2 regions of the uncultured Parasphingorhabdus sp. genome follow, and region 1 is predicted to be linked to the other one. Evidence: predicted binding sites of a transcription regulator. Region 1 holds the regulator's gene; the other holds the start of a gene.
What was found. Region 1 encodes LexA, which represses DNA repair genes until DNA is damaged. Its sites were predicted from a motif close to GTTCCNCNCTTGTTCT; they were not measured.
Positions count from the first base shown of each region.

Region 2: the regulator LexA is predicted to act here: its motif matches at 6,159-6,174, upstream of ACHZCJ_RS05385 (UvrD-helicase domain-containing protein).

Region 1 covers NZ_CAXXUT010000001.1:969,921-985,278, reverse strand. The annotation lists gene ACHZCJ_RS04705 (hypothetical protein) at 1-2,298, opposite strand, end outside; gene ACHZCJ_RS04700 (Hpt domain-containing protein) at 2,368-2,676, shown strand; gene ACHZCJ_RS04695 (hypothetical protein) at 2,805-3,020, shown strand; gene ACHZCJ_RS04690 (hypothetical protein) at 3,328-4,533, shown strand; gene ACHZCJ_RS04685 (hypothetical protein) at 4,606-5,646, shown strand; gene ACHZCJ_RS04680 (HAMP domain-containing sensor histidine kinase) at 5,643-7,043, shown strand; gene ACHZCJ_RS04675 (citrate synthase) at 7,089-8,372, opposite strand; gene gltX (glutamate--tRNA ligase) at 8,400-9,803, opposite strand; gene ACHZCJ_RS04665 (ComEC/Rec2 family competence protein) at 9,874-12,087, shown strand; gene lexA (transcriptional repressor LexA) at 12,081-12,770, opposite strand; gene ACHZCJ_RS04655 (hypothetical protein) at 12,965-13,468, opposite strand; gene glp (gephyrin-like molybdotransferase Glp) at 13,677-14,861, opposite strand; gene moaC (cyclic pyranopterin monophosphate synthase MoaC) at 14,858-15,328, opposite strand; gene trpC (indole-3-glycerol phosphate synthase TrpC) at 15,325-15,358, opposite strand, start outside.
Region 2 covers NZ_CAXXUT010000001.1:1,130,167-1,145,524, forward strand. The annotation lists gene accD (acetyl-CoA carboxylase, carboxyltransferase subunit beta) at 1-588, shown strand, start outside; gene ACHZCJ_RS05355 (bifunctional folylpolyglutamate synthase/dihydrofolate synthase) at 704-2,026, shown strand; gene ACHZCJ_RS05360 (AmpG family muropeptide MFS transporter) at 2,174-3,520, opposite strand; gene ACHZCJ_RS05365 (DUF1223 domain-containing protein) at 3,594-4,355, opposite strand; gene ACHZCJ_RS05370 (pseudouridine synthase) at 4,451-5,260, shown strand; gene rsmD (16S rRNA (guanine(966)-N(2))-methyltransferase RsmD) at 5,357-5,914, shown strand; gene ACHZCJ_RS05380 (hypothetical protein) at 5,911-6,036, opposite strand; gene ACHZCJ_RS05385 (UvrD-helicase domain-containing protein) at 6,178-8,475, shown strand; gene ACHZCJ_RS05390 (LPXTG cell wall anchor domain-containing protein) at 8,495-8,608, opposite strand; gene ACHZCJ_RS05395 (hypothetical protein) at 8,610-8,801, opposite strand; partial or broken gene ACHZCJ_RS05400 (hypothetical protein) at 8,807-8,854, shown strand; gene ACHZCJ_RS05405 (hypothetical protein) at 8,875-9,015, opposite strand; gene ACHZCJ_RS05410 (L,D-transpeptidase family protein) at 9,318-10,010, opposite strand; gene ACHZCJ_RS05415 (MFS transporter) at 10,212-11,483, shown strand; gene cysK (cysteine synthase A) at 11,508-12,428, shown strand; gene ACHZCJ_RS05425 (dienelactone hydrolase family protein) at 12,425-13,162, shown strand; gene ACHZCJ_RS05430 (hypothetical protein) at 13,199-13,471, opposite strand; gene ACHZCJ_RS05435 (aspartyl/asparaginyl beta-hydroxylase domain-containing protein) at 13,745-14,533, shown strand; gene ACHZCJ_RS05440 (acyl-CoA dehydrogenase C-terminal domain-containing protein) at 14,543-15,358, opposite strand, start outside.

The DNA of each region.
Region 1 (15,358 bases):
ATAGAGCTTGCCGACGTCGGATGACAGCAGAGTCACGCTGATTGCGCTGCCATCGCGGGTGGCGAGCACGCCGCGCAGCATGGCCTCGAAATCGTGGATATAGCGGTTAACATGCTCGCGGAATTCGTCATTGCCGGAATATTGGGCGAGGATTTCGCGCACTTCCCGGTTGTCGAGCAGGCGAACCGCCCGACGGGTGAAAATACCGCGATCGCCTTTCAGATAGGCGGCCCATTCGGTGTCGGTAACGTCGTTCGACAAAATCTTGCCGACATCGATCGAGATGGAATTGAGCGATTCCGTAAGCTGCGCCACCCGCCGGGTGAAATTCTCGTCGCTGCTCTGCTCGGCTTTCTCTTTGGCAAACAGGATACGCTGTTCCAGCTTTGTCGTCATATCTTCGATGGCGGCGAGCTGGTCGGCAAGATGGGCAGCGGTCGACTCGGTGGTTATGACAGCGCTTGAAACGGCCTGCTCCAGTTTCGGAGCAATCGAGGCGATCTTGTCGTCGATAATCCGGTTCAGCGCCTCTTCGCTCATTTTCTCGAACGTTTCGGTCGAGCCGGCAATGGAATTTTCGAGCGCCTGACGCGAATGTTCCGACGCCTGTTTTGCGGTCTCTTTCACCCGCAACAGCGCAGTGATCATCTTCTCGCCGGCGCTCTCGGCTAGCGATTCATTCTGTTCGCGCACCGCTTCGATGGCTTTTGCAATATCATCAATCTGCTCGACCACCGACTTGCTGGTATCGTCGCTCCTGTCGCGCAACTTGCCCAGCTGTTCCTGTTGTTTGGTAATCGAATGATCGGTCTGGGCAACCTGCTGGGCGACCCTGCCGGCATCTTCCTGTGCCTTGCGGGCTTCGCGGGCGATCTGGCTGTAAAGTGCCAGACTTTCCTGCGATTTCTCTGTCACGCGCTCAAAAGCCGTGGGCAGGGTTTCGTCCATTTCCCGAGCGCTGCTGTCGAGTGCGACCAGCAGCCGCTCCATCCTTTCGATCATGCCATCGGCAACGGCATAGCCATTTTCCAGCGACTGTTTCAGCGCTTCGCTATTCTGTTCCATGGCGGTCATGGCAAAGGCCAGCTTGGCCGTCTTGTCCCCGCTCTCATTGTCGAGATTTGCGAGATTCTCGGCAATGTCGGTGATATTCCGATCGAGCGTCTCGGCAAGGGTTTTTAGGCGGACTTCTTCTTCGTCGGCTATTTTTCCCGCGCTTGCCAGAGCGGTTTCCAGCGCGTCCAGATCGGCCCGCATCGCTGTGGTGGAATCCGAAGCTTCCGTGGCGAGCCGTGCCCGTGTCTTGTGGATGGTTTCAACGGTTTCTGATGTGGTTTTCCGCAACAGGGCTGCCAACTGCTCCGATCCGGCTTCGGCTTCCTGCAACTGTTCCGCCAAGCTGGCCTTGATCCGCTCGGCTTCAACGGCCAGATTTTCAACCGACAGCGTGGATTTGTCAGTCAGGGTGGTCAGGCTCTTTTCGGCCGCCGTGCCAACCTCACCGATTTTCCTGAGCGTCGAAACCATTGCCGCCATTTCGGTCTGGGCGGTACGTCCGGCATTGCCGATCTGGTTGGTTACATCCTTTGCGGTGTTGATTACCACCGGCAGATGTTCGCGCAGCTGCTCGAGATTCTTGTAGGCAGCGCCACCGACATCATCCAGTTTCTGCATCTTGTCCAGCCCGTCATCCAGCGATTTCCGGATCAGGCCAGCAGCGGTGGTGAGCTTGCCCGATGACTGCTCTCCGAGAAACTCCAGTTCCCGGCTTTCCTGACTGAGAAATTCCCGGGCGACGCTAAGCTCATTATTGACGGTCTTCAATCGGGCTTCGAGCAATTCTGATTCAGTGCGCAGCGAGAGGCCGACATCGGAAAAGCGGCCGGCTTCACGGGTGCTGTTACGCATGTAGAGCAGATAGGCAATGCCCAGCGTGGCAATAGGCAGGCACCATTGGCTGAACAGGTCAATTCCGGCCTTGGGAGTCACCATTGTTGTAAATATGTCGCGGTAGGCCCAGAGGAAAAACGCGGTCCAGCCTATTGCGATCATGGTTAACAGCAGCAGCGGCAGCAGGCGCGACCGGGCAGGGGCCGAAGCCGCATCTTCGGCATAATAATCCCAGTTGTCATCCGGTGAACCATCGTCGTTTTCGCGGTTTTCTTCTGAAAGATCATGCGGTTCCGCAGTCAGGTCTGGCGCTTCGCTTTCGATGCCTGCGGTTGATTCTGTCTGGTCCTCGCCGGCACTTTCGTCCCGGTCGCGCCACATCCCGATTATCTTTGATTCACCTGCCATGGGGACTATTTAACACAATATCGGGCCTTAGAAACCATAAGTTAACCATATTGCTTGTAAACGGCTGGAATGTCATTTGATTATGGAGCTCTGGATGCCGCTCTGACGGCTGCGGTGGGGGACGATCAGCCCCTTATTGCAGAATTGCGTGCGGCGTTTCTGGAGAGCGCGAAGCGGCAGGTTGATTTGCTAGGGAGAGCGCGCTGTGATGCCAATTGGGAATATGCGGCCTGGCGTCTGAAAGGTCTGGCTGCGAGCTTCTCCGCGACCAGGATCCTGCAACTGGCGGACGAGGCAGCCCATAGCGCACCCGGCGATCCGGTCATCCTGCGAAAACTGGAACGCGCGGTTTCCGCGGTCGAGGCGCACCGGGACTGAAATCCCGGCTTCGGCACGTCGAGCTCTCCGGCATCGCCCGAATTTAGAGGAATGTCACGGGTCAAGTTTTCGCTTCTGCCTTTGTTGCACATATTGCCCGGTTCGCACCTTTCAGCCATGAAAGCCCGATGAAATATGCGAAGATAATTCTCACGGCGCTTGTCTTGGTCTTGTTTGGCTGGTGGCTGCTTATTGAGAACTCGTTCATCGCAGATCCCGGACATCTGTCTGGTTATATACAGTTCGGATCCTGGCTTTCCATTGCGGTTTTAACCATTGTTGAGTCGAAGAACAGGCGTGCCAGCGGCAACAAGGAACCATCCGCTGCTTGGAGTGGCACGTAAGTCGTGCTGGCAACCGGCGGGGCAGCGATCATATTCCTTGCCGATGAATTCTCATCCCCAAGCAATCTAAATCTGCTTCTAGCCATTGCTGTTCTGACCGCGGGCGCTGCCCTACCGGTATATCGGTTCGCCAGTCGGCACGATGACGAGATCGGGGAAGCGCAGTTTGATCCACATCCGGACGACCGCTAGTCAGCCAGAAGCAAACTCCAGCCAAAACATTACCGATTATCGCTTGGCATGTCCCGACGCCACCATATATGGACAGGAACCTATCGGCACTTCTTCGTTCGGGACTCCCCATCTTGTGAAACTGGCTCTGATTTCTCTGGCAAAAGACGATCTTGACGGACAGGGGCCGATTGCCCTGCTGCCGTTGTTCGCCGGAACCTTGCTGGACTTGCAGATTCAGGCCGCGCAGCGCATCGGTTGCGAAAAATTTGTCTTCCTCTGTCCCGCCACCCACGGCGCATTATTGCAGAAAATCGACGAAATGAAGCAGCTGGGCTTCGACGCGGAATATGTCCGCAGTCCCAGCGATCTCGTGCAATATGCGAGCGAGCAGGATCATATTGTTTACATGGCCGATGGCATCATCCCCAATGACGAGATCATTGGCCAGCTGGGCGCCGCGCCGCAAGAATTGCTGTTCACCGTGTTGCATGCAGAGGAATATCAGGAATTCGAGCGCATCGATCTCAACCAGCGGTGGCTCGGCATTCTATCCCTCAACGCATCGCGGCTGGTGGCGATGATCGATATTCCGGATGAATGGGAGATCGGGTCGGCGCTGCTGCGGACCGCAGTGCAGGCCGATTGTCCGCGCGCAATCATCTCGGACCGGCGGATGGGGGCAGGCGCGGTCTCCCATATCCAGAGCGCCCTCAGCGCGGGGCAATATACGCGGCGAAAATTGAAGGAAATGCCTTGGGGAAAGGACAATTTTCTCAATCGCTTTCTGCTGCGTCCCCTGATCAAGCGCAGTCTTCCCCGGTTGTGGAGAAAAAAGGCCGCACCGCAATATCTGCAGATTTTTTCGCTGGTGGCCGGACTTGCCGCTATCGGGCTGGCGGCCTTTGGCTACGCAATTGCGGCGATCGGGCTGCTGTTTTTCGGCAGCGTCGCCCAATTGGCCCGAACCACGATGCTGCAATTTGACGGCACCGCAATGGGCAGGGACTGGACCGCCATGGGGCTGGATCTGATCGTGGCCGCTAGCGTCGCCATCCTGATGCTGCAGGATTCCGACGCGGTCACCCTGCTGCCCAATCTGGTGATTTTTGCATTGTTGCTGGCCCATCTGCTGCTGTTGCGGGGTGTATCAGCGAATAGCCGTTTCGCGCTGATCCGGCCGGATCTGCGGCTGTTGCTGCTGGTGCTGCTCGTTGCCGCTATTTTCGGTCCGATCAGCTATGGCATATATGCCGCCGCGCTCTACGCTGGCATGACGCTCGTTCTTGATCGCTATCCGGCGAAAAAACCGACGATTCCCAAGGATCGGAGAGGCGGATAGCGGAATAATCGACTTAGCGGCTTGTTAACCACATTAGGGTACAGCCTGGCTATGGCAGAGCGAGTTTTTCCGATGGATCCAAGCAAGCACAACGATATTGTCCGCCGCGCGAGCGCGATGGCCGACAAGGCATCGTTCGTGGCTGATGATTTTTCGCATGCCCTGTTCCCCAGAACCGACATCGTTTTCAACGACCGTATGCGGTCCAATGCGCAGCAATATTTGCGCAGCGTCGTGGACCAGATTGAAAGGCGTATCTGTACCATCGCGACCGAAGATATGGGGCTCCGGCAAGAGGTGCTGCTCGGCATCGCGCAGGGCGGCAAAGGCCAGAGCTATGCCATGCTGGAGCAATCCGGCCTGCTCAAGACCCCCGAGATTGTCCGGCACCTGTTTGTCAAGACGCAGCAAAGCGAACTGGCAGCAAGATTGCTGCAGAAAATTTCGCAGGAAGATCTCGAGTCCACGTTGACGCGCCATCTGGATCACGAGGATGCTGCCGTTGCCGAAGCCGCCATGGGATTGCTGGTGGCCCAGTCCAAAACAACCGGTGCTGCCGGAGAAATCGCCGCCAGTCTCGCGGATCTACCGCCGGAAATCGCTTATGCCTTTGCCTGGCCGGTAACCGCCGCGCTCGCCAGCCGGTCCGGCCATGCCAGTCTTCAGTTGCAGCAGGCGACCGAGAGGCTGCTCGCCGCGCATGATGAAAGCGCAGGCGTGGCACGCAAGGCCGAGCGGCTGGCCCAGTTGCTCGACCAGTCCCCCGCCGACCGGAAGTCGGTTCCCCATCCGATGACGGATGGTCTGACCCTGTTCGTGGCGCGCCTCGCCCGGCGGACCGGCCTGACCAGCGACCAGATTATAAGCTTCACCGCTGAACCCGATATGGTGCGCCTTGTTGTTGTCATGCGGGCGGCGGACTTTCCGGTACAGGAAGCGCTGTCGATTTTTGCCGCGCTTGACGGCGGCGACCATATATTGACTGCCGCAACCTATGGTGAGACCGACCAGGATCGCTGTCAGGGCCTGGTGTCGCGCTGGGCCTCGCCCGACGCTTTTCAGAATGCCGCGCGGCTGCTTTCCGACGATTTTCCGGATATTCCCGGTAGATGAACACGGATGGTAAATTGACCGCGCCGGTGCAGGGACAGGTGGACGCCGACGGATTGCTCCTGTCGGCTGATCCGCTGCTCTTGCGGTTGCATTTGCACTGCGGTGGCAAGGAAGGCGGCCCTCTGGCCGTTCCGGAATTGGCAGAATTATGCCGTCTCAGCCGGCGGCTGGGAATGAATCTCTCTCGGCCGGTCCATGCTTCGGATGATGAGTCACGTATTGAAATGTGGGTCGAGACCCGGGTCAGCACGCCGGAAAAGGCGGAGCCGCTGAGCCTGTCGATCATCGACTGGAAAGAATATCCGCAAGACGAGAGCGAGAAAATCGACCCGGCGCGGGAGCGCGATTTCAACCGGCTCGAAGGTCGCGGGGCGATCCGCACTGATGCAGCGCTGCGAATCATCGCCCAGCAACTGTCGGGTGAGGCGGGCCAGGATTATGATGTTATCGGCCAGTCCCTGCTCGATATATATGACGTGATTCCGCCATCGGCCAATGCCGGACTGCTGGAAGCCGTGGCCGAGCGGCAGCCGATACGCAATCAGCGAATGCGCCAGAAGGGCGGTGCCCAGCGGCTGTTCGTGTTGCAGGGCAATCCGCTGATCGACAAGACAGGGGCGTTTGCCGGCTATCGATTCACCGCGACCCCGGATGATGCAGACGCTGATATGGCGACCCAGGGAACAGAGCCAAAGCGGCCGGGCGGCAAACTGATCAGCGACAGCCTGTTCGGCATGCAACTGGGGCCGGCGCTGCGCCAGCCGCTGGGCAAGATCATCGCCAACGCTGAAACGATCAGCAGCAAGCTGGAAGGTCCGCTACGCGGTGACTATGCCAGCTATGCCAAGGATATCGCTTCGGCGGGGCGCCATTTGCTCGACCTCGTCAATGACCTGTCCGATCTCGAAGCAATCGAACGGCCCGAATTCACCGTGGCCGGGGACGAAATCGATCTGGCTGATCTGGCCCACCGGGCGGCAGGCCTGCTGGCGGTCAAGGCGGCGGACCATCACATTCGTCTGGATCTTCCGGACGAAGGCGCGAAATGCCCCGCCAGTGGTGAATTTCGCCGGACGCTGCAAATTCTTGTCAATCTGATCGGTAACGCGATCCGCTATTCACCCGACGGCTCGGTGATCAAGCTGCGGGTTTCAACCGAAGACGGCTTTGCCCGGATTGCCGTGAGCGATCAGGGGGACGGTATCGCCACCGAAGACCAGCAACGGATATTCGAGAAGTTCGAACGGCTGGGCCGGTCCGGGGACGGCGGCAGCGGTCTGGGGCTGTTCATTTCCCGTCGCCTGGCCGGCGCGATGGGCGGCAGCCTGACAGTGGCCAGCGAAGCCGGGAAGGGGGCGACCTTCACCCTGTCCTTGCCGGAACGGAAGCCAGCATAAAAAAGGGGAGCGAAACGCCCCCCTTCTTGCAAATTTCAATCAAAATTACCGTTTGTCGATCGGTACATAGTCGCGCTTTGCCGGGCCGGTATAGAGCTGGCGAGGGCGACCGATACGCTGGCCGGGATCGGAAATCATTTCGTTCCACTGTGCAACCCAGCCGACGGTGCGGGCGAGCGCGAACAGCACTGTGAACATCGAGGTCGGGAAACCGATCGCCGAGAGGATGATGCCGGAATAGAAGTCGACGTTCGGGAACAGCTTCTTGTCGATGAAATAGGGATCGTTGAGCGCCATTTCCTCAAGCTGCAAGGCCACGTCAAAGACGGGATCCTTGACCTTGAGCGTCTCAAACACTTCGCGAACCGTTTCCTGCATCACCGATGCGCGCGGGTCGTAATTTTTATACACGCGGTGGCCAAAGCCCATCAGGCGGAACGGATCGTCCTTGTCCTTGGCGCGCTTGATATATTCCGGAATGCGGTCAGGATGGCCAATTTCGTGCAGCATGTTGAGCGCCGCTTCATTGGCGCCGCCATGGGCAGGGCCCCACAGGCAGGCGATGCCGGCGGCGATGCAGGCAAACGGATTGGCGCCCGAGGAGCCGGCCAGCCGGACCGTCGAGGTCGACGCATTTTGTTCGTGATCGGCATGGAGGATGAAAATCCGGTCCATCGCTTTTTCGATTGCCGGGTGCACTTCATATTCCTCGGCCGGAACACCAAAGGTCATGCGCAGGAAATTGCCGGTGTAGGACAGTTCGTTGTCGGGATAGACGAAAGGCTGACCGATCGAATATTTATAGGCCATTGCCGCGATGGTAGGCATTTTCGCGACAAGACGGTGGCTGGCGATCATCCGCTGGGCGGGATCGTTGATATCCGTGCTGTCATGATAGAAAGCCGAGAGCGCACCGACCACGCCGCACATGATCGCCATCGGGTGGGCGTCACGACGGAAGCCCTGATAGAAACCGCGCAGCTGTTCATGCACCATGGTGTGGCGGGTGATCGTGTTGGTAAATTCGGAATATTCGTCCGCCGTCGGCAACTCGCCGCGCAGCAGCAGATGCGCGACTTCCATGAAGCTGCTGTTTTCGGCGAGCTGTTCAATCGGATAGCCGCGATGCAGCAAAACGCCTTCGCCGCCGTCGATAAAGGTCAGCTCTGATTCGCAGCTGGCGGTCGAGGTGAAGCCCGGGTCATAAGTGAAGGCACCGGTCTGGCCATATAATTTGCGGATATCGACCACGTCGGGACCAATGGTGCCCTGTAGAACCGGATATTCGAAATTGTCGCCATCGATGCTGAATTTTGCGTTATCGCCCACGATATTGTCCTTTCTGCTCCTGAAAACTCAGGTTTTTTCTATTTGATCTGCAAGACGTCCCAATGATTCTTCTTTCCCAAGAAGTATCAGAACGTCAAAAATTCCGGGTGAACTGGTGCTTCCAGTCAGGGCAGCGCGCATAGGTTGTGCGAGCTTCCCCAGCCCCAATTCGGCAGACTCCGCGATCGCTTTTATGGTTTCTTCCGTTGTCTCGAGCGTCCAGTCTTCCAGATCGGTCAAGCCAAGGTGAATCGATTTCAGCAGCGTCCGTGCGGCAGCGTCTAGCAGATTTTCTGCCCGTTCGTCGAGGCCAAGTGGGCGTTTTTTAAAGAGAAAAAGACTGCTTTGCGCCAATTCGATAAGATTTTTTGCGCGGCTCTTCAAAACCGGCATGGCCTGGCCGAGCAAATCGCGGTCCGAAGCGGATAAAGGCGCTCCCAGATCCTGTTCGATCCACGGTGTGGCCAGCCGCACCAGATCCGCATCATTGGCCTCCCGCATATAGTGACCATTGAGATTCTGCAGCTTCTTGGTGTCGAATCGCGAAGGCGATTTGCCGACGCCGGAGATGTCGAACCATTCTATCGCCTGTTCCCGCGAAATGATCTCGTCATCGCCATGGCCCCAGCCGAGACGCAGCAGATAGTTGAACATCGCATCGGACAAGATGCCCATGTCGCGATAGGCCTCGACGCCCAGCGCGCCATGCCGTTTCGACAATTTTGCGCCGTCATTGCCGTGGATCAGCGGGATATGGGCATAGGCGGGCTCGTCCCAGCCCATCGCGCGGATCAGCGCCAGCTGGCGAAAGGCATTGTTGAGATGATCGTCGCCGCGAATCAAATGGGTTACGCCCATGTCATGGTCATCGACCACCACCGCGAGCATATAGGTCGGCGTGCCGTCCGAACGCAGCAGGATGAAATCGTCAATCTCGCTGTTCTGGACCGAGACATCGCCCTGGACCATATCGGCAATGGTGACCTTGCCGGCGGTTTCGGTTTTCAGCCGGATCGCATAAGGCGCGCCATCCGGCGCTTCCGACGGATCGCGATCGCGCCAGCGGCCGTCATAGCGCATCGGCTTTTTCTCGGCCCTCTGCTGTTCGCGCATGGTGGCCAGTTCTTCCTGGGTGGCGAAACATTTATAGGCATTGCCCGATGCCAGCAGTTCGTGGGCGACTTCGGCGTGCCGGGCGGCGCGTTCGGACTGGAAAACGGTTTCTTCGTCCCAGTCAAGACCGAGCCATTCGAGCCCTTCGGAAATCGCATCAATTGCCTCCTGGGTAGAGCGCGCCTTGTCGGTGTCTTCAATCCGCAGCAACGCTTTGCCGCCATGATGGCGGGCAAACAGCCAGTTGAACATGGCGGTGCGGGCGCCGCCGATATGCAGGAACCCGGTCGGGGAGGGGGCAAAGCGGGTTACGACCATATTTGTCTCTTTCGGCTGTTCAGCATCATTTGAATTCACGCTTGCATGATCCCTGTGATAGGATTTTGAAATGCGGGATGGATTGAGCCCGAATGGCACCACAGGCACCGGTTCCGGTTCGACTGGCACCGCCCTTAGCACGCTGTTTCACCCGCGACAATTGTCTGATTTATGGCGCGATATACAACTCTCCAAATTGATTGAAAGGCAGCTGGAAAAGGAGCGGGACCAACTGCCTCTATGGGTGCCGGTGGCGCTTGGTTTCGGCATTGCCTGCTGGTTCAATCTGGGCACTGGCGCGCGGTGGCTGGCCTTTATCAGCCTGTGCGGCGGAATTGTGCTGTTCGCGGTCACGAGCGGCGGCACGCGGCTCGGCAAGGCCCTGTTTTGGTTCGCGCTGCTGGCCGCTATCGGCTGCGTGCTGATCTGGCTGCGTTCTTGGAGCGTTGCCGCGCCAGTGCTGGAGCGACCGATTGTCACCACGTTCAATGCGGAAATCGAACGAGTCGAACCGGTGTTGGCGCGTGATATGGTCCGGCTGACATTGAGTACCGGTGACAATTCCGGGTTGCCGCCGCGCGTCCGGGTGAACGTGCCACTGGATCGCGCCAGCCCCGGTTTGCAGGATGGCGCCCTGATCCAGCTGCGCGCGCGGTTGATGCCACCGGCAATGCCGGCGCTGCCCGGCGCTTATGACTTTTCCGAGCGCGCCTGGTTTCAGGGTCTCGGCGCGACCGGACGGGCGCTGGGAGAGATACGGATATTGCGCGCTGCGGACCCGGTTTTCGCGCTGTCCCGATACCGGCAGATGCTTTCGGCGCATGTCCAGTCGCAGATGGCCGGTGCAGCCGGTGCGATCGGAGCGACCCTGGCCACCGGAGATCGCGGCGCGATTGATGAAGAAGATGCCGAAGCGATGCGGCGCAGCGGGCTGGCGCATCTGCTATCGATCAGCGGGCTGCACGTCACCGCAGTGGTCGGGGCGGTCTATCTGCTGATATTGAAGACGCTTGCCCTGTCGCCTGCGCTGGCGCTGCGCTTCCGCCTGCCGATTGTGGCGGCCGCCGGCGCGGCGCTGGCGGCGGTGGCCTACACGCTGATGACCGGGGCGCAGGTTCCGACGATCCGGGCCTGCGTCGCGGCCCTGCTGGTGCTGGTGGCGCTGATGATGGGGCGCAGCGCGATCACTCTGCGGATGGTCGCGGCGGGGGCGCTGTTCGTTCTGATTTTCTGGCCCGAATCGCTGGTCGGTCCCAGTTTTCAGCTGAGTTTTGCAGCGGTGACCGCGATCATCGCGTTGCACGAGCATCCGCGGATCAAGGCGCTGCTGATGCTGCGCGAGGAAAGTCTGATGCGACGCGCCGGACGGTTCGTCTTTGCTCTGTTCCTCACCGGATTGGTGGTCGAAATCGCGCTGATGCCGATCGCGCTTTACCATTTCCACAAGGCCGGCCTCTATGGCGCGCTCGCCAATATCATCGCCATCCCGTTGACGACCTTTGTGATCATGCCCCTGGAGGCGCTGGCCCTGGTGCTCGACGGCTTTGGTCTGGGCGCGCCGCTCTGGTGGCTATGCGAACAGGCGCTCAGCAGTCTGATCGCGCTGGCCCATTTTGTTTCCAGCCGGCCCGGCGCGGTGACGATGTTGCCGACCATGCCGGTGATCGCCTTCGGTCTGGTGCTGATGGGCGGGCTATGGCTCTGCCTGTGGCGGGAGCCCTGGCGCTACTGGGGAGTGGTCCCGATGTTGGTCGGCGGGCTGGTCATCGCCACCACCCGCGCGCCCGATCTCTATATCACCGGCGACGGGCGCCATGTCGCGATCCGCAACGAACAGGGCGAATTGGCGATGCTGCGCAACCGCAGCGGCGACTTCATCCGCGACATGATCCGCGAAAATGCCGGGGTAGAGGGGGAGCCGCAGGCGCTGGAAGACTGGCCCAACGCCACGTGCAATGGTGACAGCTGCCTGGCGACCGTATCGGCCGGCGGGCGCGACTGGCAGATATTGGCGACGCGCAGCGGTCACTATATCCCGGCTCTGGCTCTGTCGGCAACTTGCCGCCGCGCCGATATCGTGGTCAGCGAAAGGCGGCTGCCGGACAGCTGTCAGCCGCGCTGGCTGAAAGCCGACCGCAACCTGCTATCGCAAGTCGGCGGCATGACGATTGATCTGGAAAATCGGCAAATATCCACGGCGCTCGGCTGGACCGGCAGGCATATCTGGACCCGCTATCGCGTTGCCGCGAGCGGCAATGCGGCCAGCGCCCGTCCCGATCAGTAGCGGCGCAGCAATCCGGCCATCTTGCCCTGGATACGCACTTCACCCGCACCATAGATTTGCGGTTCATAGGCGGCATTGGCGGGATCAAGCCGCACCCGGACACCGTCTTTGTGCAGATATTTCAGCGTCGCTTCTTCCTCATGGACCAGCGCCACGACAATCTCGCCATCGCGCGCCACTTCGGTTTTCTGGATCAGCGCATAATCGCCGTCGAGGATACCGGCGTCGATCATCGAATCGCCGGATACTTCCAGCGCATAATGTTCGCCGGGGCCGAGCAGGGCGGCCGGCACGCTGAGCGCCGATTGGCCTTCCATCGCCTCGATCGGAGCGCCAGCGGCGATCCGGCCGTGCAGGGGGATTTCCAGAATATCGTCGTTGCTCGGAGCAGGGCTGGACGCGACTTCGCGAACCGGCGTTTCCGGGTGCAGCGCAACAACATTGGAGGGCTCCGCCTCATGCAAACCGCCTTCGGGCAGTTTCAGCACTTCCAAAGCGCGCGCCCGGTTGGGCAGGCGGCGGATGAAGTGCCGCTCCTCGAGCGCGCTGATCAGTCGGTGAATGCCCGACTTGGACTTGAGCCCGAGCGCTTCCTTCATTTCCTCGAACGAGGGGGAAACGCCGCTATCCTTGAGTTTTTCATCAATGAAACACAGCAGTTCATGTTGCTTTTGCGTGAGCATGTCCAGTGTCCTGTTCTGGGAACGAATGCGGAACAATTAAGAAACAAAACGGGGGAAGTCAAGCGGGAAGTGATTGTGTCATGGGCAGAAGGGTGGGAGACGTGGACAATTTTGATGGCGGCTATTGGCATTTTCGGTGACAAAGCTGCCAGTCAGCTTTTGTCCCAAAAGAAGACCTTGAAGCCCACCCCAATTTAAAGAGGCCGATTCCAGATGACAATTATCTGGCGTTCGTCACGATTAAGGATGTAGCTAGTACCCTGTGGATTGGGATCGAGATATAATAATGATCCCTCTTTGTTGAGCCATTCAGAGGCTATCTTGCAAATCTGCGCATCTCTAGCGCAGGCAAAGCAGGAGCAATTTTGATTATTCGGTTGGCTATAGACCCGCATCGGAGCCGTGTTGGTCCAGTTTACCGCTCTTATTGCAGGGCCTCGAGACCCAAAACTAGGTAGCACCTCAAAAGATTGCATGATCTCAGGAACATGTCCTTTGATACTGAACAAAGCTGCGCCGCTTTCCTCACCAAAATCTGCCGAAGTCATCGACTCCGCAGTAAGCTCTTCGGGAATCAGGTTGCGGGCTCGGGATGGAAGATCAGGCTTTTCGTCCATCAAAAAAAGCACCGCCAACGGAATTCCAACAGCCAGCGTGATGCCGACATGCTTCAGCCTTTCTAGTTTGGTTACGGTCATGGCAGCGAAAGTAGAGAAAATGGGCCGAATTAATAGGTCCTTTTACTGATCCGAAGTGGATATTCAGATTGCAATTCCAGAGCAATGCGACCTCTGTTGATCCAATAGCGGCGGTCCAAATAAAATAATTGGCATGACCGCTTCCCATCCAAATCCTCATCCCTTCAGCAGGATCTGATGGCGTGCCGATTGAGGAAGATTTCGAAAACTATATCGCAATAAACCTCACCATCTCGCCAACATCAGCCGCCTCCGCATGAGCGGGCCGACACAACAACGCATTGGACGCCGCCAGCACCGAAAGCTTGGCGCTGTCCTGACTACCAAAAGGCGTGATCCCGGCTTGATCAACTTTCGCTCGCAGAAACTGGGCGCGGGGGCCGTTGGCGGGGAGGGCTTCGCTGGTCGGGGCGCTTTGATATTCCGGCAGATAGCGGGCGGCTCCGGCCATGAAGCGGATCAGCGGCAGTAGGAACAATGTCGCCGCGACAAAGGCGGAGGCCGGGTTGCCGGGGAGCGCCAGGATCACCGTCTTGCCAAGTGTTCCGGCCATCACCGGCTTGCCCGGTTTCATCGCGATCTTGTAGAAGTCGATCTCCGCGCCGAGCTTGCGGAAGGCGGGGCCGACCAGATCATGATCGCCGACCGAGGCGCCGCCGATGGTGACGATGATATCGCAATCCTTCGCGCTTTCCAGCGTCTGGCACAAGATGTCCATATCGTCCGGAATCCGGCTCAGGCTGCGGGTTTCGGCGGTCAGGCCGGAGAGCATGGCGGACAGCATGACGTCATTGCTGGCGGGTATCTGGTGGGGCAGGGTGTCACTGCCCGGCGCGACCAGTTCGTCGCCGGTAGAGACCACCGCCACGCGGGGCTGTGTGCCGACCGATAGCTCGCCATAGCCGGCGATTACCGCTTCGCCGAGCGCCGCCGCATTGAGCAGGCTGCCTGCGGGCAAACCGACGCTGCCCTCCTTGAAATCGCCACCCTGATGCCGGACATGGCGGCCTTTTTCGGGCGAGGGCTCTGCGGTCAGGCGGATGGTGGTGCCGTCGGCTGCGACATTTTCCTGCATGACCACGGTATCGGCGCCTTCGGGCAGCAAGGCACCGGTGAAAATACGGGCAGTCTCTCCGGCTTTCAGCGCGCGGCAGGGCGGGCTGCCAGCGGGGCATTCGCCGACCAATGTCCACGGCCCCTCGCGGTCTGCAAAGCGGATCGCATAGCCGTCCATCGCCGACATATCGGCGGCCGGCTGCTCGCGCCTGGCGATCAGGTCTCCGGCGAGATAGCGGCCGAGCGCATCATGGACGGAAAGCGTTTGGGCGGGCAGGTGGGACGCCAGCGCGATCAGTCGCTGCTGGGCTTCGTCCAGAGGCAGCAAGCTGCTCATTCCGCGACCCAGTCTCCCGATTTGCCGCCGCTTTTCGAGAGCAGGCGGATATCGCTGATCTCCATGTCCTTCTGCATCGCCTTGGACATGTCATAGATTGTGAGGAGTGCGACAGAACAGGCTGTTAAAGCTTCCATTTCCACCCCGGTCTTTCCGGTCAGTCGGGCCATGGACGAGACCTTGATGCCGTCGTCGAGAAAGGTGAAATCAACCGCGACCTTGGTCAGCGCCAGCGGGTGGCACAGCGGGATAAGATCGCTGGTCTTTTTCGCCGCCATGATCCCGGCAACGCGGGCGGTCGCCAGCACATCGCCTTTCTTCATGGCGTTCGCTTTTATAGCTTCCAATACTTCCATCTTCATCGTGATCCGGCCCTCGGCATGGGCCTCGCGGACCGTGTCGGCCTTGCCGCCCACATCGACCATATGGGCCGCGCCGTCGCCGTCGATATGGGTCAATTTGCTCATTGGGTTCCTGTCAAAAGCTCGCGGGTTGCT
Region 2 (15,358 bases), 160 kb from region 1:
AAATATACCGACCGGCTGAAAGAGGCCCGCGCCAAGACCGGCGAACAGGATGCACTGATCAATGTCAAGGGAACGATCGAGTCGATCCCCTGCGTCGTCGGTGTTCAGGATTTCTCCTTCATGGGCGGCTCGATGGGGCTGGCTGTGGGTCAGGCCTTTGTCGACGGCGCCAAGCGGGCGCTGAAGGACCAGTGCCCCTATATCATCTTCACCGCTGCTGGCGGCGCGCGGATGCAGGAAGGCATTTTGTCGCTGATGCAGATGCCCAAGACAACGGTGGCAATCTCGATGCTGCGCGAAGCGGGTATCCCGTTCATCGTCGTGCTGACCGATCCGACCACCGGCGGCGTCACCGCCAGCTATGCGATGCTCGGCGATGTGCATATTTCCGAACCGGGCGCGATGATCGGCTTTGCCGGCCAGCGGGTGATCGAGAATACGATCCGCGAGAAGCTGCCGGAAGGGTTCCAGACAGCGGAATATCTGCTCGAGCACGGCATGGTCGACATGGTGGTACACCGCAAGGAACTGCGCGAGAAGCTGGCCCATGTCATGGGCTATCTGATGGCATGGAAAGACGCGGCTTGAGAAAGCCCCTCCCCTTCAGGGGAGGGGTTGGGGTAGGGCCTGTCCTTACTCCCGATCTTGGCTTTACTCCAACATTCCCCACCCCCGGCCCCTCCCCTGAAGGGGAGGGGAGATAATGGCAGACGGCGCCCGTTCCGATTCCCCGGCGGTCCAGAAACAGCTCGACCGGCTGGAAATGCTCTCGCCCGGGCGCGATGTGCTGGGGCTGGAACGGATTCGCGAGATTCTGTCGCGGCTCGACAATCCGCAGGATAGATTACCCCCCGTTTTCCACGTCGCCGGCACCAATGGCAAAGGCTCGACCTGCGCCTTTCTGCGCGCGGCGATCGAGGCAGAAGGGCTCAAGGCCCATGTCTATACCAGCCCGCATCTGGTCCGCTTCAACGAGCGGATAAGGCTGGCGGGCAAGCTGATCGAGGATGACACCCTCGCCACCCTGCTCGCCCGGGTGCTCGACAGCAGCGAGGATATCAACCCGAGCTTCTTCGAGGCGACCACCGCCGCCGCCTTTCTCGCCTTTGCCGAGACACCCGCCGATGCCTGCATCCTGGAAGTCGGTCTCGGCGGCCGGCTCGACGCCACCAATGTCATCACCGACCCAGTTGCCACCGGCATAGCGGCGCTCGGCATCGATCATGAAAGTTTTCTGCTCAGTCCCGAAGAGGGCACGCCGGACGATCCGATGACCCGCATCGCATGGGAAAAGGCGGGCATTGCGAAGAAGAACGCACCCTTGCTGACGCAGAAATATGCTGCGGAAATGCTGCACGCCATCGCCGATCATGCTGCAGACATCGGAGCGCAGCGTTTTCCCCGCGGCGAGGAATGGGATGCGGCGATTTACGAAGGCCAGCTCCATTACAAAGACGCCGCCGGAAAACTCAACCTGCCCCTGCCCGCGCTGGTCGGCGCCCATCAGGCGGACAATGCCGCGCTCGCCATCGCGATGCTGCGCCATCAGGACAAGCTCTCCATTTCCGACGCCGCGCTCAAGGCGGCCATGGGCTGGGCGCAATGGCCGGGACGGATGCATTTCCTGATCGCCGGACCCATTACCCATTTGCTGCCAAGCGACGCCGAGGTCTGGGTCGACGGCGGCCATAATGTCAGCGCCGGCCTGGCCCTCGCCAAATATTTTGCCGATTATGAAGCGGGATCGATCGATCTGGTCATCGGCATGTTGTCGAACAAGGATCCGGCGGCGATCATCGCGCCGCTGCACGAAAAGCTGGCCAGCGTGACGGTGATCCCCGTCCCCGGCCATGAATCGCACGCGCTGGACGACTATCCTGACGCGGCTGCGCCCATGACCGAAGCAAGCGATGTCACAGCCGCGCTGCAGTCCCTGTCCCTTGGCGCCGGAAAGACGGTGCTGATCGCCGGCTCGCTCTATCTGGCGGGCGAAGTGTTAAGAGCGAACCAGCAGGTCCCGGATTAATCGCCACCGAGGTTGTCGGCAAACGTGCCCCCGGCGCAGGCCGGGGCCCAGAACGGTCACAATGCTGCTATCCCTGCAATATCCTGACTGATACAGACCCGCCTCCGGCCTAGACAGCAATGCCGCCCAATCAAGCTTGACGCTAAATCAGGACGGCGCGCCTGCTTCCGTATCCTCGGCATGTACCGATCCCGCCGTGCCCAGCGACCGGTCAACCAGACCATAGCGGATCATCAGCCAGAACATGATAACGCCGGGCAAGGCGGCCACGGTGGTCAGAAGATAGAAGTTCACATAGCCCATGCCCTCGATCAGCGAACCCGCCGTCGTTCCGGTCAGGAAGCGACCCAAGATACTGGCCGCTGCCGAAAGCAGCGCAAATTGCGTCCCGGTAAACTGCAGATTGCACAGCGCCGAGAGATAGGCGACCACCGCGACGCCGCCGACACCGCTGGCGAAATTCTCGAAACCGATCGCTCCGGCCATGCCCCAGTTGCTGTGACCGGCAGCGGCGAGCGCGGCAAAGGACAGATTGCTGATCGCCATCAGGATCAGGCTCAGCATCACCGCCTTTTTCATGCCCAGGCGCGAATAGACGATACCACCGATGAAAATACCGATCAGAAAGGCGAAAAAACCCAGGCTGACATCATAAAAAGCGATCTCGTCATTGGTGAAACCCAGATCTTCGAACAACAGCCGGAAGGTCAGATTGGCCAGAGTATCGCCGATCTTGTGAACCAGGACGAACAACAGGACGAGCAGCGCGCCGGACCGTTTGAAAAATTCCACCAGCGGACTGACATAGGCTTTTGCTGCTTCCAGCGGGCCTTTCAGCGCCATCGGTTCCTGCCGGCGGCTCGGTTCGCGCATGATCAGGCCGACGATGACGGCGAACAAGGCGAAGAGCGAACAGACATAATAAGCAATCGACCAGTTGGTCCGCGCCGCGACCACCAGCGCCACCGCGCCGGCCGTGGCCGCGCCGATGCGCCAGCCATATTGCGACATGCCGGAGCCGACACCCAGCTGTTCGGGCTCGAGCAATTCGATCCGATAGGCATCGATCACCACGTCAAATGTCGCGCCCGCTATGCCGACCATGATCGCGGCAACCGCGACAGCGGCGATGTCCCGAGACGGATCGAGCGATCCGAGATAGATGATCGACAGCATCGCCAAGACCGCAGTCACGATAAGCCAGGACAGTCTTTGTCCGACGCGACCGATAATCGGCAATTTGACGACATCGATGATCGGCGCCCACAGCCATTTGAAATTATAGGCGAGAAAGGTCAGCGCGAAGGCGGTGACGGTCGATTTCTCGATTCCCGCCTGGGCCAGACGCGTGGTCAAGGTCGCCGCGATCATGGTCAGCGGCAGGGCCGAGGACACTCCGAGGAACAAAGCCGCCAAAGGAGCCGCTTCACTATAGGGCCGGACTCCCGCCGGAAGATATCCGCGCCATCCCGATACTGCTGCCTGCTCACTCACGCCATAATCTCCCTCGAACTCGGGGAATCATTAGCGCCTATTCACCTGAATGCCAGCTTGATTTTGCTGCCGATCAGATATCGAGCAGCTTGGCCGCGACAATCGGCCCCGCCCCCGGGCGCTGTACAACAATCGCATATTTGTCGGCGCCGTTGACGGCCAGATCAGCGGGCGTCAGGGCAAAGCGCGCCGGCTTGCCGCGCCAGCTGCCCAGCTTTCGCTCCGCCTTCACCACATTGACATAATGCATCGTCCGGCCACCATTTTCTCCATTACCGATCCGCACCGTTTCCGAGGAACTGAGCGCGATCAGCGATACGCCGGCCATATAGGCTGACTTGCCGCTGATCGTAACCGTCATCCGGCCCTCGCTGTCGGTGGCAGCGCTGATCCGCGGGCCGCTGCGGTCGGCGCGCCGGACCAGCGAGCGGATGTCATTTTCCCGCGAACCGATTGCGCCACCGCCGCCGTTAACAATCATCTGCGGCGTGTAGACGCCCGATCCTTCCTTGCCCTTTGAAGCATAGGCCCGCTGCAAGCGCGTATTGTCCTCGCGCGCCAGCGTGTCTTTCCAGCCGAGCCGGTCCCAATAGGTGACCGGTCGCGTGATCACCAGCAGGGAGCCGTCTTTGGCCAGCCGTCTGGCCAGCAAATCTGCGGGGGGACAGGACGAGCATCCCTGGCTGGTGAACAGCTCGATGACCACCGGATTGGATCCTGCGCGATCATCCGTCACCCGAACCGCGCTGGCTGCAGAGACGGGCAGCGATTGTGTGGCGACCGCACCGGCGAAGGCCAGTGCCGCCAACAGCACAGCGATGACAATTTTCTGCATTTTTAGCTCCAGATGGGTGACAATAGCTGTTCGCGCCCGTGACACCAGAGGTTACAGATTGCAGCGAGCGCATTTTTCCGCCATGGAACCGGCCCATGACCGAAGAGAAACCAGCCAAGATCTATCGCGCAAAACCGACCCGTGGAGCAAAGGCTCCGGCGGCGGCCAAAGCGCCTGCGAGCGATGTGCGCGAAGGGCAGCGCATTGCCAAGCTGCTTGCCCGCGCCGGTGTGGCGTCACGGCGCGAAATCGAGCGGATGATCGATGCGGGACGGATCGAGCTGAACGGTGAACCGGTTGAACATCCCTCGCTATTGCTCAAGAATCTGACCGGCATCACCGTCGACGGCAAGCCGGTGGCGGAGCCTTCTCCGGCCAAGCTCTATCGCTTTCACAAGCCCAATGGCTATCTGACCGCGGAACGCGACTTTTCCGGCAAGAAGACGATTTATGACGTGCTTCCCGAAATGGAGCGGATCATGCCGATCGGCCGGCTCGACATGAACACCGAGGGCCTGTTGCTGATGACCACCGACGGCGAGTTCAAGCGGCAGATGGAATTGCCGAAAAACGGCATCGAACGGTCCTACCGCGCGCGGACCTTCGGCGACATTACCCAGAACCAGCTCGAAGAACTCTATCGCGGCATCACCATCGAGGGCATGCATTATGGCCCGATCACCGCCAATCTCGAACGGCGCACCGGCCGCAACCAGTGGATCGAAGTCACGCTGACCGAAGGCAAGAATCGCGAAGTCCGCCGGGTGCTGGAACATTTCGGTCTCGAGGTCTCCCGCCTGATCCGTACCCGCTATGGCCCCTTCGTCCTCGGCGATCTGCAAAAGGGCGAGATTGAAGCGGTGCGCCAGCACGACCTGGTCCAGTTCCGGAAGACGCTGAAATGATGGGGCGCCTTACCAGATCCGTTCGTGCCGGGTCGGCCAAAGCCCACGGTGCCAGCGCGCACGGTCCTTTGACAAGCTCAGGACGAACGGAATAAAATGCGCATAATTGCAGGAAACTGGCGCGGCAGAAAGATCATCGCGCCCAAAGGCGAAACCACCCGCCCAACCGCCGACCGCACGCGCGAGCGGTTGTTCTCGATGCTGACCAGCCGGCTGGGCGACTTCGAGGATTTGCAGATACTCGACCTGTTTTCCGGATCGGGCGCGCTGGGCCTGGAAGCGCTGTCACGCGGCGCGGCGCACTGCACCTTTGTCGAGCAGGATCCCGATGCGGTTCGGGCGCTGGAAAAGAATATCGAAACGCTCGGCGCCGAAGCCGATGTGCGGATCGGATCGGTCCTGCATCTCGGTGCCGCCCGCAAGCCCTATGACCTGATCCTGATGGACCCGCCTTATGAATCGGGAGCCGGCGCGGTGGCGCTGGACAAGCTGGGCCGGCATGGCTGGTTCGCGCCGTCGAGCTGGATCGCGATGGAAACATCACGGCATGAAAATGTCGAGGTCAAGGGCTTTGATCTGGATTGCGTCCGCGACAGCGGCAAGGCGCGAATTCATCTCCTGCGCCCCGCTCGAACGTCACAAGCGGAAAATTAGCCGCCCATCATCGTCAGGATCGATGCGGTTTCACCGCCGTTCTGGAAAAGGGTCGCATAGACGCTCGCCCCCGCCATCATCATGGTCGCGATTACCGCGCTGCCAAATAGTCTCTTGCTCATCTTCTGCTCCATCGGCGTATCGTTACCCGCCCTTGATCAGCAGATGGTGCGCCGCAGCATAAATTACAACCTGCCCTTTCGGTCATGTCAAAAATGATATTGGCCTTGCCGCCCGCACCGATGTTCCCTAACTGTTCACCCATGTCCGAACCTGTCAAACAACCGCAAGAGAATGATCCCCCCTATGTCCGGGGATTGAACGAACCACAGCGTCAGGCCGTCCTGACCAGCGAAGGGCCGGTGCTGGTGCTGGCCGGTGCAGGCACGGGCAAGACCGCGGCCCTCACCCGCCGGATCGCCCATATCGTCTATTCGCGCAAGGCCTGGCCGAGCGAGATTCTGGCGGTGACCTTTACCAACAAGGCGGCCCGCGAGATGAAGGAGCGGATCGCGACGATTGTCGGCGAGAGTTTCGAGGGCATGCCGTGGCTCGGCACCTTTCACAGCATCGGCGCGAAAATGCTGCGCCGCCATGCCGAGATGGCCGGCCTGCAGAATAATTTCACCATTCTCGACACCGATGACCAGATAAGGCTGCTCAAGCAGCTGATCCAGGCCGAAGAAGTCGATGACAAGCGTTGGCCCGCCCGGATGCTCGCCGGTCTGATCGACCAGTGGAAGAACCGCGGCCTCAATCCGCAGGACCTCGATGCCAACGAGGCGGAACGCTATGACAATGGCAAGGGCCAGCATTTTTACACGCTCTATCAGGCGCGGCTGAAAGCGCTCAACGCCTGCGATTTCGGCGACCTGCTGCTGCACTCGCTGAACCTGCTGAAGACCAATCGCGAGATTCTCGAGCTTTACCAGAGCCGCTTCAAATATATTCTCGTCGACGAATATCAGGACACCAACAGCTCGCAATATCTCTGGCTGCGGCTGCTCGCGCAGAGCCACAAGAATATCTGCTGCGTCGGCGATGATGACCAGTCGATCTACAGCTGGCGCGGCGCGGAAGTCGCCAATATCCTGAAATTCGAAAAGGATTTTCCCGAAGCCACGGTGGTCAAGCTGGAGCAGAATTACCGCTCGACGCCGCATATTCTCGCCGCCGCATCGGGGCTGATCAATCACAATAGCGGCCGCCTCGGCAAAACCCTGTGGACCGAAGAAACCGAAGGCGACAAGGTGCAGGTGATCGGCGTCTGGGATGGTCCGGAAGAAGCCCGGCGCACCGGCGACGAGATCGAGGCGCTGCAGCAGATCAAACAGGTTTCGCTCAACGATATCGCGATCCTCGTCCGCGCCCAGTTCCAGACCCGCGAGTTCGAAGACCGTTTCATCTCGATCGGCATGCCGTACAAGATCATCGGCGGTTTCCGCTTTTACGAGCGCGCCGAAATCCGCGATGCCTTGGCCTATCTGCGCGTCATCACGCAACCTGCGGATGATCTCGCCTTCGAGCGGATCGTCAACACACCCAAGCGCGGCCTTGGCGACAAAACGGTCGAAAAAGTCCACCGCCTTGCCCGCGCACAAGGCATTCCGCTGGCCGCAGCGGCGCTCAACATCTGTGATACCGACGAACTGCCACCACGCGCGCGCAACACTTTGCTCGAGTTGATGCGCAATTTCGGCCGCTGGCGCGAAATGGCGGCGGATACCGATCATGCCGAACTCACCCGGATCGTACTCGACGAATGCGGCTATACGACGATGCTGCAGGCCGACCGCTCTACCGAGGCCGCCGGCCGTCTGGAGAATCTGACCGAACTGGCCAGGGCGATGGAAGAATATGAAACGCTCGGCGATTTCCTTGAGCATGTCTCTCTGGTCATGGACAATGATGCCCGCGACGACGAGCCCAAGGTTACGATCATGACCATGCACGGTGCCAAGGGCCTGGAATATGACCATGTCTTCTGCGCCGGCTGGGAAGAAGGCGTATTCCCCTCGCAGCGCAGTCTCGACGAGGGCGGCAATGCCAGCCTCGAGGAGGAACGCCGCCTCGCCTATGTCGCGATCACTCGGGCGAAAAAGAAATGCACGATCTTCCACGCCGCCAACCGGCGGATCTACGGCCAGTGGACCAGCTCGATTCCCTCGCGCTTCATCGACGAAATGCCGGAGGACCATGTCGAGCATGAAAGCAGCATGAGCGGCGGCGAAAGCCTGTGGCGCGCCAACTGGAGCGAGACTAGCGATCCCTTCGCCCATCTCGCCGCGACCAACGCCACCCGAGCCGGCAAACGCGGCCCCGGCTGGCAACGCGCCGCCTCCTCAGGCTTCGACAAGAAACCCCGCGTCATCAAGGAAGCCCGCCGCAGCGCCGTCTCTCTCGGCAACAAGGGCCGCGACGATGTAAAGGTCGGCATGCGCGTCTTCCACACCAAATTCGGCTATGGCGAAGTCAAGGTGAAGGAAGGCAACAAGCTGGAAATCGCGTTCGAGAAGTCGGGCGACAAGCGGGTTCTGGACTCGTTTGTCGAGGTGGCTTGAACCGGACTCCAGTCCCTGACTAATAGCCGCCGCGCTTCGCCTTGCGTTTCTTGCGGACAATATAAACGCCCGCACTCAGCCCCGCGACCATCAACGCAATCAGTACATAAGCAATCACCAGTCGAATCTGCATATCAAGCCCCGTCCTGCGAGGCGTCGGCCTCTGTCTCTTCGGCGAATTCTCTTGTGATCTCTGCGTCAGTCCGGTCTTTCAGGTCGATATGGCCGGCCTCGCGTTTCTCGGCCTGGATCGCTTCCAGCCCCCAGGCCTTCGCAGCAGCGGCCGCGACCTTGCGGCGGCTTTCGAGCGGGTCATTGGCGGCCAGATCGAGCTGGCGCGCTTCCTGTTCCCGGCAGGTGGATGCTTTTACACGCATGAGGGGTGCCCTTCCGGTCCGGTCATTTCCCGCGGTTGCTCTTGATATTCTCAAGACCGGCGACGACACCCGCCTTGCCCGACGGGTTGGAAGCGTTGTTCTTGACCTTGGCGGCCTTGGGCTTGCGGATTTCCTTGTTTGATTTCTTCTGCGACTTGGCCATGATATTTCCTTCCAGAGGGTTTTGCGGACGGCAGCCGCCAGCTTCGCTCCAACAGAGGAATCGGCGGGTCGGCTGTCGGCGAACAACGTCAAACAAATGGGCTGCGAATAGGTCCTGCCTCAGGAAAGCCGCTCAGATGTATTTCTGATCGTGAAGAGGCAATGCCGGTGCGGATCGCGATAGCGTGGCCGCAGGGCCGTATATCCCATATAGGAAGGGATGAAGGCTATTGTAAGGCGCGATGACGGAAGCAGCCCGTCCGGGACCGAAAAACTGGTGGAGAGAGGCAGCTGCCAGCAATCTTACAAAATCGCGTCGCCCAGGTTCATCATCCTGCCATTGGTGACGATCACCCGGTCGCCGAGCTTGGCCTGTTCGAACAGGCGCCGGGCAAACTCCATCGGCACGCCGATGCAGCCGCGCGTGCCCCAGCCCCATTTGACATCGGAAGCGTGGATCGCCACGCCGTCATTGGTCAGTCGCAACATATAGGGCATGGGCGAGCCATAGATGTTGGAGACATGGTCCTTGCTCTTCTGGGTGATCGGGAAGACCCCGGTGGGGGTTGGCTTGCGGGAATCGCCAAAGGTGATCACCGCCGCGCCAATTTCATAGCCGGCGCGGAAAACGGAGATACTCTCGGCCTTGAGATCGACGGTCACGACCAGTTCGCCTTCCGGCACGCCTTCGTCATCCCATTTATAATAGCCGTGCACGAAAGGCTCGTCGATCTGGAGGATGCGTTTGACAACAAACTTGTCACTCAGCGGCAGTTTTTCGGCAATTTCAACCGTCTCTATGTTTTCGTTCGTGGGCAGGGAGGCATTATGGACCACCGGTTCGGATGGCGCGTTTTCGCCCAGTTCCGGCTGCGATTGGACCTGCGCGGTTTCGGTGCCGGCCCGGGTCAGGCCCATTAGCAGCATGGCGAGTATCGCAAATGCCGCCAGCAGCAAAACCGTCATACTCACCCGATAGGCTATTTTTTCAACCATCGCTCAGTCTCCTTGAATTAACAGATTGTTTACCATGGATCGGCTTCGAGAAACGGTCGATTTTTCCGCTGTCCCGCAGCGGAACGGTGGCTGTGCATCTGTTAAGGGGAAGCGTTAATGACCGGATTCGGCGCGACCAAAATTCCGCCGCCCGTGCACGAATTGATTGCAGCACCCTACGGCAATCGCTAGCAGCATGCGGTGAGCAGTTCCGCACCCCATCCCTTCACTATTGCCAATTATCGCTACCTCTGGTTTTCGCGACTGGCGTCGATGTTCGCGCTCTATGCAATGATGCTGATCCTCGGCTGGCAGGCCTATAATCTGGCACGCGAAAGCATGGGGGTCAGCGCTTCTGCCGGGATCCTGGGGCTGCTCGGGCTGCTGCAGTTCGTCCCGCTGTTCATTCTGACGCCGCTGGTTGGCTGGGTTGCCGACCATATGGACCGCCGCTGGATTGCGCGTATCGTGCTGGCGGCCCAGGCACTGATAGCGCTGGCGCTAGCCCTGCTGACCATCACCGGCAGCATTACGCTCTGGACCATCTATATCATCGCGGTGCTGCTCGGCATCTGCCGCGCCTTTCTCGGCCCGGCGATCAGCTCGCTCGCCCCCAACCTGGTCCCGAAAGCGTCGTTGCCGCGCGCCATCGCGCTTTCGACCATAGCCTGGCAGGTCGGCGTCATTGCCGGTCCGGGCATGGCGGGGCCGCTCTACAAGGTCGATGCTGCCCTGCCCTATTTCGTCTGCGCAGGCCTCTACAGCCTGGCAACGCTGGCGATGTGCATGATCGGCCCGGTGCCGCGGCCGGAAGCGGACAAGACCAGAGGCCCCTTGCAGCAGGTCAGCGACGGCATGGCCTATGTCTGGACCAACAAGCTGGTGCTCGGCGCAATCACGCTCGATCTGCTGGTCATGTTCCTCGCCGGCGCCACGGCGATGATCCCGGTCTTTGCCAAGGACATATTGAATGCCGGAGAAATCGGCCTGTCGCTGCTCGCCGCCTCGCCGGCGGTCGGCGCGGTCATAGTCGCGCTGATCTTCTCTTTTGCCCCGCTCAGCAAGAATGTCGGCAACAGCATGCTCGTGGCCATGGCGGTGTTCGGTCTCGGCACGATCGGCTTTGGCCTCAGCACCAATCTCTACCTGTCGATGGCCTGTCTCGGCCTCTGCGGCGCCGCCGACATGTTCGGCGTCTATGTCCGCGGCTCGCTGATCCAGCTGCACACGCCGGACGCCAAGCGCGGACGGGTCGGCGCGGTCAGCCAGATGACGATCAGCGCATCCAACGAACTGGGCGATGCCTTGTCCGGCGGACTGGCGGTACTGGTCGGTCCGATTGCCGCCATTGTAGCGGGCGGCGCCGGTGCTATAGTGGTCACCGGACTCTGGTCGCGCCTATTCCCGCAATTGGGCGCTGCCAAGACTTTTGATCCACCGGAAGACCTGCAAAGGGCATCGGAAAACAAATGAAAAGAGAAACAGGAGCGCAGGATAATGATTGCCAATAATATTCTCGAAACCATCGGAAACACACCGCATATCAAGATGCAGCGGCTGTTCGGCGACGCCAATGTCTGGATCAAGTCCGAACGTTCCAACCCTGGCGGATCGATCAAGGACCGGATCGGTCTGGCGATGATCGAGGCGGCGGAGAAATCCGGCGCGCTCAAGCCCGGCGGTACAATCATCGAACCGACATCGGGCAATACCGGCGTCGGCCTTGCGATGGTCGCAGCGGTCAAGGGCTATACGCTGGTGCTGGTGATGCCCGAGTCGATGTCGCTCGAACGCCGCCGGCTGATGCTGGCCTATGGCGCGACCTTCGATCTCAGCCCGAAGGAAAAGGGCATGAAAGGCGCGATCGAACGGGCCCAGGAGCTGGTCGACCAGACGCCGGGCGCATGGATGCCGCAGCAATTTGAAAATCCGGCCAATTTCGAGGTGCACAAACGCACGACAGCGATCGAAATTCTCAACGACTTCAAAGACAACCCGCTGGATGCGATCATCACCGGTGTGGGCACCGGCGGCCATATCACCGGCGTGGCGGAAGTGCTGAAAGAACATTGGAGCGGCCTGAAAGTCTATGCGGTCGAGCCGACCTCATCCCCGGTGATCAGCGGCGGCCAGCCCGGCCCGCACCCGATTCAGGGCATTGGCGCCGGCTTCATCCCCGGCAATCTGCACACGCAGAGCATTGACGGTGCGATCCAGGTCGAACCGGCCAAGGCCAAGGCCATGGCGCTGAGAGCGGCCAAGGAAGAAGGCATGTTGGTCGGCATTTCCTCCGGCGCAACGCTGGCGGCGATCGCGCAGAAGCTGCCGGAACTGGGCGATGGAGCGAAAGTCCTCGGTTTCAACTATGACACCGGCGAACGCTATCTGTCCGTGCCAGAGTTTTTGCCCGAAGAATGAGCTCGATCGAGGTCCAGCAATTCACCTACCGGCATGGTGATGTGGAATTGGCCGGCTATATGGCGCAACCCAGCCGCTATCCGCGCGCAGCCATATTGATCGTTCCGACCATTGCCGGACCGACCAAGCTGATGCATGATCGCGCCCGCTGGCTCGCCTCTCTGGGTTATAGCGCGATGGTCTGCGACCTCTATGGCGAGGGCCATGTCGAGGACATGCGCGAAGCCCGCAAACTGGCCGACGAACTGCGCGCCGACGCCGAATATTATCGCGACCGCTTCCGCTGCGCGCTGGCAGAATTGCGCACGCGGTCGAAGCTGGCGAACAACCGGATTGCCGCGATCGGCTATTGCATGGGCGGCGAAATCGTCCTCGAAATGGCACGCGGCGGCGAGGATATCGCGCTGGTGGTCAGTTTTCACGGACTGCTGGCAACGCCGCTGCCGGCCAAGCGCGGGACGATCAAGGCGCGCCTTCTGGTCTGCCATGGCCGGGCCGACCCGCTTGTTCCGCCAAAGCAGGTGCGGGAATTTCTGGAAGAAATGGACATAGCCGGAGCCGATTGCCACGTGCACATCTATTCCGGCGTGCTCCACGGCTTCACCGACATCAGCAGCAATAGCCGATCGATTGAAGCGGTCCGCTACAATCCTTCGGCCGACCGGCAAAGCAAGGCCGCCATGCTCAGCATGTTCGACGAACTGTTCGAGAATGGAAAAACACCGGACCATTAACAGGCCCGGTGTTTCACCGCGTTGCGGAATATTTGTCTAGTCCGGTTCGCCGTCGCCGTCATTGTCGAGCAGGTCGGGCTGGCCGTCACCATCGCTGTCCCAGGCATCGGGCTTCCGGTCGCCGTTGCGATCCCAGGCATCCATCGATCCATCACCATCGGTGTCAATCGTCGGTGCCGGAATTTCCGGCGGCGCTTCGTCCGTGGTTTCGGGTTCGGCCGCATGGGCTGCAACCGACAACCCCAATCCTGCGCCGATCAGAAACGGGGTCAACCGGCGTAGGCGCTTCTGGCTATTGTTGGAATGCATTGCATATTCTCCTTATGCATATCATTCCCCTGTCACGAAATGTGCTGACGGATTTCTGCCGATCGGTCCAGCAACCTTCGACCATATGAGCGAAATGGACGCTAAATAGCTGATTTCAGCCATCTATCTACAGAAAAACACGACTTGGCGCGGGGCAAATGCCGATCCGGACTTTGACAGAATTTTGGCAACAGTTTGTCGAATTGCCGTCACATTCTGCGTTATAATCCCCAAATATGGGTCCGGAATTTTTCAATTGAAAGATTGCTCGCCATGTCCAGTCAAGACCAGCGCCCTCCCTCGACCACCAGCAAAACGCAGTCCGATCGCCCGCTTGTCATTCGGGTTGGAAAACGGCTGCGCGGCACGATGAACCGGATATCGGCGGACCAGTCGAAAATCCCGACCGAGCCTGTCCTCCCGAACAGCGCCTTTCCGTGGACCGGCGGGTTGACCGACAAATGGCAGGCCATCGCGGATGAGGCCGCCGCAATCCTGCGTCACCGCGATGCCGTGCCACCGCTCAGGGAGATTTCACCCGACCATGCGCGCATCGCCGGCGACGGCAACTGGCGCTCCTTCTTTCTGATCGGCTATGGCTATGAAGTGGCGGAAAATTGTGCCCGCGCCCCGGTAACGGCGGAACTGGTGCGCCGGATCCCCGGTCTCAACTCGGCCTTTTTCTCGATTCTCGAGCCCGGCGCGAAAATCCCCCGGCACCGCGGCGTGACGCGCGGCCTGGTCACCTGCCATCTCGGACTGATCGTCCCCGACAGAGCAGAGCGATGCACGATGCAGCTGGAAGATATTGATCTGCACTGGCAGGCCGGAAAATGGCTGATCTTCGACGACAGCTATTTTCATCAGGTCCATAATGCCACCGATCAGCGCCGCGTGATCCTGCTGTTGCAGGTGAAGCGCCCGATGCGTCTGCTCGGGCGGCTGGCTAATGATCTGGCATTATGGGGCATTCGCCGGTCACCCTTCGTACAGGATGCCCGGCGAAACCTTGGTATGTGGGAAGAAGCCTATCGGCAGGCGGAGCAGAATGAAGCCGCCTGATCAGGGCGCTCAGGCAACCGCGAACATTTCCGGGTCGAGCGCCATGATCGAGTCGGCACCGCCTTCGATCTTGCGGCGCAGAGAGCCCGCATCCGGCAGGAATCGCTCGGCATAATATTGCGCCGTCACCAGCTTGGCCTCGTAATATTTCGGATTGTCGGTGCCCGCGTCGAGAGCCGCCTGCGCCGCCTTGCTCATCCGCAGCCACATCAACCCGAGCGACACAATGCCCATGATGTGCATATAGTGATAAGCACCGGCGCCGGCATTGTTCGGATTGGCCATGCCGTGCTGCATGAACCACATGGTGGCTTTCTGCAGTTCGCCATTGGCCTTTTCCAGCGCTTCGGCAAATCCCGACAGTTTCTCGTGTCCCTTGGCTTCGGCAATTTCTTCGGCAACCACCTTGAAAAAGGCCTGTACCGCACGGCCACCGTTCTGGCCGAGCTTGCGACCGACCAGATCCATCGCCTGGATACCGTTGGTGCCTTCATAGATCATGGCGATCCGCGCATCGCGCACGAACTGTTCCATGCCCCATTCCTGAATATAACCGTGACCGCCATAGACCTGCTGCGAATCGGTGGCGACCTGATAGCCCTTGTCGGTGCCATAGCCCTTGATGACCGGGGTCAGCAGGCTGACCAGATCATCGGCCATCTGCCGTTCTTCCTCGGTCTCCGCCTTGTCGGCCAGATCGACCTGCAACGCGCCCCAGAGAACCAGTGCCCGCATTGATTCGGTAAAGGCCTTGCCGTCCATCAGCATCCGGCGAACGTCCGGGTGGACGAACAGCGTGTCGGCTTTTTCTTCCGGATCCTGGGC